One region of the Spirillospora sp. NPDC048823 genome, then DNA from elsewhere that is predicted to be linked to it. Evidence: riboswitches for the same ligand, from Rfam matches in the RefSeq annotation. Region 1 holds a riboswitch; the other holds the start of a gene.

Region 1 (4,413 bases):
ACCCGCGGGACGGTCATCGCCAGCCCCGCCAGCAGCCCCAGCGACAGCACCGCGATGACGATCGTGCGGGACGGCGCGAGGTCCTGTGTCGCCTTCGTCGTCGAGCCGGTGAGGAACCCGAACAGGATCAGCAGCAGGATGTGCGTGACCAGCCCCATCAGCTGCGACGCGCCGACGCTCGCCACCGCCAGGCCGGGCCGCAGCCCCGAGCGCTGCAGGTAGCGGGTGTTGACCGCGACGCCGCCCACGGCCGCCGGCGCCACCAGCTTCACGAACGACGCGGCGACCTGGACCAGCACCGTCCGCCCCAGCGGCAGCCGCTCCGGCACGAACCCCATCAGCATGAGCGCCGCGGCCACGTAGGTGAGGGCCGCCCCGCCCAGCGCGGCCAGGGCCCAGTGCCAGCTCGCCGCGGACGCCATGGTCCCCACGTCCATGCTCGCGACCTGCGGGATGACGATGTAGGCCGCGATCGACAGCGCCACGATGCTGAAGATCGTCCGGGGCCGGAACCGTTCCAGCCTGGCCGGTGCGACCTCCGTCTCCGGCTTCAACCGGACGATCTGCTCCCGGATGCGGGTCAGCACCTCCCGGTCGTGGCGCAGCGCCGTCCGGGTCGTCCGCGACAGCGCCACCCTCTGCAGCAGCGGCACCGCGGCGGCCAGAGGCTCCTCGCCCAGCACCGACGCGGCGGTGCGGACCGCCCGCTCCGGCCCCGCCCGCAGCGCGAGCGTCGTCAGCAGCTGCGCCAGGTCGAGCCGCAGCGCCAGGTCGCCCGACGCGGTCTCCCCGGCCCGCAGGTCGGTGATGTAGGCGCGGCCGTCGCCGCCGACCACGATGGCCTCGTCCTGCAGCCGCCGGTGCGCGAGCCGGCCCGCCTGCAGCGAACGGAACTGCCGCCACACGTCCGTCAGCAGCGCGTCGGTGATCTCCTCGCCGGGGACGTCGGCGAGCCGCCGCCCCGGCACGTGCTCGAACGCCAGCAGCGCCGCCTCCGTGCCGACCTCCGACGTGCCGACCAGACGGGGGGTCCGGGCGCCCGCGGCGTCCACCGCGTACGCCATCAGCGACTCCTGCTCCAGGGACCTGCGCAGCGACCGCAGCGCCCGCCCCGTCGTCGTGGACCGCAGCCGCAGCAGCCGCCAGACGCGATACAGCACCCCCGCCGTCTGCTGGTCGCGGTCCAAGACGCGGAGTTCGAGGTCCCATTCGCCGCGGCCGCCGTGGCGGACCGGGAGACGCGCACCGCCGCCGTCCCCCTCCTCGTCCCCGTCCCCGTCCCCGTCCTCGGGACGGGGGGCGAGGACGACGCCGTACCGGCGGGTCTCCTCGGCGCCGCCGGCGGGGTCGTCCAGGCGCGCGGCCCGCTCCGGGCGCAGCCCGAGCCGTTCGAGCGCCGCGACGACCGCCGTGCCCGCGGGACGCGGGTTCGGCGTGCCGACGACGTACAGGGTGCCGTGGCCGATGGCGCGTCCGAGGAAGTAGGTGGCCGCCAGCGCGGACACCGAGGCGTAGTTGGCGGTGAGGCCGGTCAGCGCCGCCAGCCCGATCATCGTCCACGTCGCGGCCTGCCACCGGGCGCGCCCGGCCATTCCGACCGCGCTGACGAAAGCGATCACGGGGGCGATGTCGGTGTGGATGGGGGCCGTCTCCGTGCCGCCCCAGATCAGCGAGTCCAAGACGCCGCCGGGCGCCGCCCGCACCACGAGGTCGTCCAGCCCGACCGTGATCCCGAATGCGATCATGGCGGCCAGCAGCGCGATCGCGACACGCGTCCCGTCCTTGTGGAACAGCCGCTCGATGCCGAACGCGATCGGCGCGGCCAGCACGCCGAAGCTGGAGATCAGCGTGGCCAGGGACAGCAGCAGCCAGGGCGCGTGCGCGGTGCCCTCCTGGATGTCGGCGTGCAGGCCGTGCGTCGTCCCCTTCGCGAACGACACCAGCAGCATCACCGCCGCCAGGCCGGTCACCGACGCGGCGAACCTGATGGCGTCCGACGGGCGGCGGATCCGGTCGGGCTGGGCGGGCTCGTCGACGGGCACACCTGAGGCCGCGCCCTGCCTGGGACGCACCGTTCCGTCGCGGGTCTGCGTCACGCCGTACCGCCGCCCTGACCATCCGTCATCGCGATCAGCGTCCCAGAACCGGCGGCGCGCCGTCGAGCGGCCGGCGGCCGTCCGGCCGTCGTGTGTGCACCGGCAGCCCCATCTCGCGTCCCGAGGCCCCGAGGCCCGTTACCTCCCAGGTCAGACCTCCATATCCTACTCATTGGTAAGGCGGGATGCCGCCGGTCGCTCGCGCCGGGCCGGGGAGGGCCGATCCCGGGCCGCGGCTTTGGGTAGGGTTTGTCGAGGACATGCCGTCGACCCTGTGCGGGAGAGACCCCACGCCGCCAGCGTGGGGCGCCGAAGGGGCAACCTCCCCGGAACCTCTCAGGCAAAAGGACCGCTGGGCGAGGCACCTCTGGAAAGCAGGCGTCGGTCCCCGCACGCGGGGAAGGGCGTCTCACCGAAGGGGAAACCCCGCCGCGCGGGTGAAGCTCTCAGGTGCCGATGACAGAGGGGGAGACCGGCCGCCGGCCCCGCGCCGGCGGCGGATCTGAGCATCGCAGCAGCCAGGAGGCTCTCCATGACCGCCCAGTTCTTCGCCCCCGTGGCCTCGCCGCAGCACCCCCGTTCCACGTTCGCCGACCGGCATGTCGGCCCCTCCGCCGCCGACCAGGCCCGGATGCTCGCCGTGATCGGCTACTCCGGCATCGAGGCCCTCATCGACGACGCGGTGCCCGCCGCGATCCGCACGTCCAGGCCGCTGGACCTGCCGCCCGCGCTGAGCGAGCCCGCCGCGCTGGAACGGCTGCGCGAGCTCGCCGCCCGCAACACCGTCCTGACGTCCATGATCGGCCTCGGCTACCACGGCACGGTCACCCCGGCCGTCATCCTGCGCAACGTCATGGAGAACCCCGGCTGGTACACCGCCTACACCCCCTACCAGCCGGAGATATCCCAGGGGCGCCTTGAGGCCCTGCTGAACTTCCAGACCGTGGTCGCCGACCTGACGGGCCTGCCGGTCGCGAACGCGTCCATGCTGGACGAGGGAACCGCCGCCGCAGAGGCGATGGCCCTCGCCCACCGCGTCTCCAGGCGCAAGGACCCAGGGACGTTCCTGGTCGACGCCGACGCCCTCCCGCAGACGATCGACGTCGTGCGGACGCGGGCCGTCCCGCTCGGCATCGAGGTGGTCACCGCCGACCTGGCCGGCGGGCTTCCCGAGGGGGACTTCTTCGGCGTGCTGCTGCAGTACCCGGGCGCGTCCGGCGCCGTCCGCGACCTGGAGCCGGTCATCGGCCAGGCGCACGACCGCGGCGCCAGGGTCGTCGTCGCCGCCGACCTGCTCGCGCTGACGCTGCTGCGCCCGCCGGGCGAGTCCGGCGCCGACATCGCCGTGGGCTCGACGCAGCGGTTCGGCGTCCCGTACGGCTTCGGCGGCCCGCACGCCGGCTACATGGCGGTCGGCGAGGGGATCCAGCGGCAGCTCCCCGGACGGCTCGTCGGCGTGTCCGTCGACGCCGGCGGCGCCCCCGCGCACCGGCTGGCGCTGCAGACCCGCGAGCAGCACATCCGGCGCGAGAAGGCCACCAGCAACATCTGCACCGCGCAGGTCCTCCTCGCCGTCATGGCGAGCATGTACGCCGTCTACCACGGGCCGGAGGGACTCGCCGCGATCGCCCAGCGGACGCACCGCCGCGCCGCGGAGATCGCCGCGGGGCTGCGCGGCGGCGGCGTGGAGATCGTCCACGACGCGTTCTTCGACACCGTCCTCGCCCGCGTCCCCGGCCGCGCCGCGGAGGTCGTCGCCGCGGCCCGCGAGCGCGGGATCAACCTGCGTCCCGCCGGCGCCGACCACGTCGGGATCGCCTGCGACGAGACGACGCTGCCCCGGCACGTCACCGCCGTCCTGGAGGCGTTCGGCGTCCCGGCCGCCGGCGCCGCCGAGGCGGCCGAGGCGCTCCCGGACGGGCTGCGCCGCGAGAGCCCCTACCTGACCCACCCGGTCTTCCACGCGCACCGCTCCGAGACCGCGATGCTGCGCTACCTGCGCAGACTCCAGGACAAGGACATCGCCCTCGACCGCTCCATGATCCCGCTCGGTTCCTGCACGATGAAGCTGAACGCCACCGCCGAGATGGAGCCGATCACCTGGCCGGAGTTCGCGGACATCCACCCGTTCGCCCCCGTCGACCAGGCCGCCGGCTACGTCGAGCTGATCGGCGAACTGGAGCGCGCGCTCGCCGAGATCACCGGGTACGCCGAAGTCTCCGTCCAGCCGAACGCCGGCTCGCAGGGCGAGCTGGCCGGCCTGCTCGCCATCCGCGGCTACCACGCATCCCGCGGCGAGCGGCACCGGGACGTGTGC
Region 2 (4,413 bases), on a different contig from region 1:
GTACTTGTTGGTGAGGACTGAGCCCTGCGCCTCCAGGACCGACACCGGCGCGAAGTTCTCCGAGGCGATCATTTCGAGGGTGGACTGCTGCCGACGGAGCTCGGCGGCGACGGCCGCGGCGACCTCCGGGTCGGCCGCGGCGAGCGAATCGTTCAGGCTCAAGATCAGCTCTCCTCGATCAGCTTGTCGTAGGCGACGGAGTCGAGCAGGTCGCCCGGCTCGTCGGAGATGCGGACCTTGAAGATCCAGCCCTCGCCGTACGGGTCGTCGTTGATGACCTTGGGCTCGTCCACCACCGCGCTGTTGATCGCGGTGATCTCGCCGCTGACGGGGGAGTAGATGTCGCTGACGGACTTGGTCGACTCGATCTCGCCGCAGGGCTCGCCCGCCTCGACGGCGTCGCCCTCGGACGGCTGCAGTTCGAGGTAGACGATCTCCCCGAGGGCGTCGGCGGCGTGCGCGGTGATGCCGATGGTGACGATGCCGTCCTCGCCACCGAGGCCGGACACCCACTCGTGCTCTTCGCTGTAGCGGAGCTGCTCCGGAACGCTCACGATCACTTCTTTCTGGTCATGGTGGGGTGTCACTGTGGGGGTGACCCCCGCACCCTCACACCTTCTCTTCTAGGAACGCTTGTAGAACGGGAGGGCGACCACGTCCACCGGCTCGTGCCGGCCGCGGACGTCCACCGCGAGGTCCGTCTCCTCGGCGCCGCTGTCGAGGTACGCCAAGGCGATCGGCGTGCCCAGTGTGGGCGACGGGGCGCCGCTCGTCACGACCCCGCACGGCGTGCCGCCCGACGTGACGACCTGATACCCCTTTCGCGGCGCGCGACGCCCGCGCGCGACCAGTCCCACGAGCCTACGGCCGGGCGGGGTCTGCGCCAGCGCCGCCAAGGCGGTCTTTCCAACGAAGTCGCCCGGCTTGTCCAGCTTCACGATCCGGCCGAGGCCCGCCTCGAACGGCGTCGTCTCGGCCGTCAGCTCGTTGCCGTACAGCGGCATGCCCGCTTCGAGACGGAGCGTGTCGCGCGCGGACAGCCCGGCGGGGACGACGCCGTCCACCCCGGCGAGCGCCTTCCACAGCGCGACGGCGTCGGACGCGTCGACGAACAGCTCGAAGCCGTCCTCGCCCGTGTACCCGGTGCGCGCGATGAGGGCGTCGACGCCCGCGACCCGCCCGGCGACGACCGCGTAGTACTTGAGGTCGGCGACGGCGGCGTCGGTGAACCCTTCGAGAATTTCCTGGGAACGGGGACCCTGCAGGGCGATCAGCCCGTAGGTGCCGGAACGGTCCTCGACGGCCGCCTCGAAGGCCGCTGCCCGTTCGGTCAGCGCCTCCCGGACGACGCCCGTGTTGGCGGCGTTCGCGACGACCATCCAGGTGGCGTCGGCGAGCCGGTAGACGATCACGTCGTCCAGGACGCCGCCGTCCTGCCCGCAGACCACCGTGTAGCGGGCCTTGCCCACCGGCATCGACGCGAGACTGCCGACCAGCGCGAAGTCGAGCGCCGCGCCCGCGCCCGGCCCGGAGACGAAGATCTCCCCCATGTGCGACAGGTCGAACAGCCCCGCGCCGGTGCGGACGGCCTGGTGCTCGGCGGTCTCGCTCGCGTAGCGCAGCGGCATCAGGTAGCCGGCGAAATCGACGAGGTTCGCGCCGAGGTCCTGGTGGACGTCGTGCAGCGGCGTCTTCTTCGCGGTCGGGTCGGCGGACATCGGTTCGGCTCCTTCGTCGCGGGCGCGTATGGTCCATCGTCCCACTCGCGCACCGGTCGGCTCGGTGCCTCCCCCTCTGTCATCGGCGCCTGAGAGATTCACCCGCCACCGGGGCGGGCTTTCACCTTCGGCGGGGGACCCGGGCCCCCGCTTTCCAGAGGTCGCCGTACCCGTGCGGTCCATGGTGCCTGAGAGGTTCCGGGGAGGATTTGCTCCTTCGGCGTCCCTCACCGGCTGCAAGGGACTCTCCCGCACGGGATCATCGGCTGCGCCAGTATTGCATTCCTCTGCGTGCGTCCGATACCGCCGGATTCAGCGCGGCTGGGCGGGCGGGGACGACGACAGGGCCTTCATGCACGCGCGCAGGGCTGTCATGCGCTTCTTGATCTCCTTCTCGGCCGGTGTGGCGGTCGGGTTCGGGCTGGGCAGCTCAACGCCCTGCTTGCGCATGCAGTCGTTGAACGCCTTGGCCGCCTTCGACTGCCCGGGCGGGGTGGGCAGGACCGTCGTCCCCTTGCCGGACGACGAGGACGAAGGGCCGGGTGACTCGGCGGCCCCGCCGCCGTCGCCGGAGCCGCCGCATCCGGCCAGGGCGAGCATCAACGCCAGGGCCGCTACATGACCGCGTTTCAAGGCAGTACCTCCATGGACCGGGGTGGGGCCGCCATGATGCGCAGGTGGCGTGGCGCGCGAATACTCTCGTGCGTGCCAATGGCGTGGGGGCCGCTTAGCAACTCGGTTCCAATTCGGGGCCGTGAGGGCGTCCGGCCGCCTTGCGCGCTGGTTCAACCAAACCGGGAGCCGTGCCGTACTCTGAGTTGGGTTGCTGGAGACCACCCCCCGGTGAGCGGGGTGCACGACCGGAGGGGCTAGCCGCATGGCATACCTGGCTGGAGCGTTGATTCTGTTCTTCGGCCTCCTGGTGTCCATCGCGCTGCACGAGCTCGGGCACTTCTCGTTCGCCAAGCTGTTCAAGGTGCGGACCACCCAGTTCATGGTCGGGTTCGGTCCGACGATGTGGTCGTGGCGCCGCGGCGAGACCGAGTACGGGATCAAATGGATTCCGCTCGGCGGCTACATCCGGATGATCGGGATGCTGCCACCGCGCAAAGGAGACGCACCCGGGAAGATCCGGCAGGCCAGCACCGGCCCGTTCCAGGGGCTCATCGAGTCCGCGCGCGGGGTGGCGCTGGAGGAGGTTCGGCCGGGAGACGAGACCCGCGTCTTCTACGGCAAGAAGTGGTGGCAGAAGCTGCTGATCATGTCCGGCGGGCCCGCGATGAACCTGCTGCTGGCGGTGGTGTTCTTCGCGATCCTGCTGATGGGCATCGGCACGAACCAGCCGCAGCCGGTGATCCGGGAGGTCGCCGAATGCATGGTGCCGGCGAGCCAGTCCGAGCTCACCGAGTGCCCGGCGAACGCCGCGCCGACCCCGGCGAAGCAGGTCGGGCTGCAGGCCGGTGACCAGATCGTCGTGTTCGGCGGCCAGAAGATCGACGACTACCGGCAGCTGCAGGAGCTGATCCGCGGGGCGGGCGGGCAGACCGTGCCGATGACCGTCGAGCGCGACGGGCGGGACGTGAAGCTGAACGTCCCGATCACCCGCAACCGGATGTACCACCTGGAGGACCCGGACAAGATCGTCGAGGTCGGGTTCCTCGGCATCACGCCGACCAGCGCCGTCGAGCGGCAGGGCCCCGGCGCGGTCGCGAGCACGATGGGCGACCTCACCGCCCGCACCGCGGGCGCGCTGGTGCGGATGCCGGAGAAGATGGTCGGCATCTGGGAGGCGGCGTTCGGCGGGGAGGAACGCGACCCGAACGGCCCGATCGGGGTCGTCGGCGTCAGCCGGATCGGCGGGGACGTCGCCGCGTCCGACACCCTGACCGGGACCGAGAAGGTCTCCTACTTCGTGATGCTGCTCGGGTCGCTGAACCTCGCGGTCGGGATGTTCAACCTCGTCCCGCTGCTGCCGCTGGACGGAGGGCACATCGCAGGCGCCCTCCTGGAGGCGATCAAGAAGGCGTTCGCCAAGGTCTTCCGGAGGCCCGACCCCGGCTATGTGGACGTGGCCAAGGCGTTGCCGGTGACCTACGTGATGGCGGCCGTGCTGATCATCATGGGCGGGCTGCTCATCTACGCCGACCTCGTCAACCCCGTCCGTTTCACAGGGTAGCGGGCAGCTCACCGGTCTTCAGGAAACCGTTCAGCGCGGCGAGGTAGGGCCCTATGTCCAGGCCCTGCTCGGCCAGCCACGCGTCCGACCCGTAGGTGCCGGTGTAGCGTTCGGCACCGTCGCAGATCAGCGTGACGACGCTGCCGCGTTCCCCGGCCGCCCGCATCTGCGCGACCAGCACCGCCGCGCCCCACATGTTGGTGCCGGTCGAGCCGCCGACGTCGCGGCCGCTGACCTCGCTCGTCCAGCGCATCGCCGCGACGGACGCCGCGTCCGGTACCCGGATCATCCGGTCGATCACCGCGGGCATGAAGGACGGCTCGACGCGGGGACGGCCGATACCCTCGATCCGCGAGCCCGCCGCCGTCCGCTCCGGGTCCGCGTCGGCGAACGAGCCGAAGAACGCCGACCCCTCCGGGTCGACGACCGCGAGCCGCGTCTGGAACCGCCGGTACCGCGCGTACCGGCCGATCGTCGCGGACGTCCCGCCGGTGCCCGCGCCCACCACCACCCAGGACG

Evidence for each region. A riboswitch is a leader RNA that binds a small molecule or an ion and turns the genes downstream of it on or off. The one in region 1 is predicted to bind glycine.
Region 2: it holds a riboswitch for glycine, as region 1 does, so the genes downstream of both, gcvT (glycine cleavage system aminomethyltransferase GcvT) here and gcvP (aminomethyl-transferring glycine dehydrogenase) in region 1, are expected to answer to the same signal.

The regions. Positions count from the first base shown of each region.
Region 1 covers NZ_JBICUT010000008.1:44,380-48,792, reverse strand. The annotation lists gene ACGFK0_RS19765 (YbhN family protein) at 1-2,096, opposite strand, end outside; glycine riboswitch at 2,364-2,458, shown strand; glycine riboswitch at 2,459-2,566, shown strand; gene gcvP (aminomethyl-transferring glycine dehydrogenase) at 2,629-4,413, shown strand, end outside.
Region 2 covers NZ_JBICUT010000011.1:117,488-121,900, forward strand. The annotation lists gene glyA (serine hydroxymethyltransferase) at 1-162, opposite strand, end outside; gene gcvH (glycine cleavage system protein GcvH) at 165-554, opposite strand; gene gcvT (glycine cleavage system aminomethyltransferase GcvT) at 624-1,718, opposite strand; glycine riboswitch at 1,884-1,980, opposite strand; gene ACGFK0_RS24610 (hypothetical protein) at 2,031-2,351, opposite strand; gene ACGFK0_RS24615 (M50 family metallopeptidase) at 2,596-3,894, shown strand; gene ACGFK0_RS24620 (PLP-dependent cysteine synthase family protein) at 3,884-4,413, opposite strand, start outside.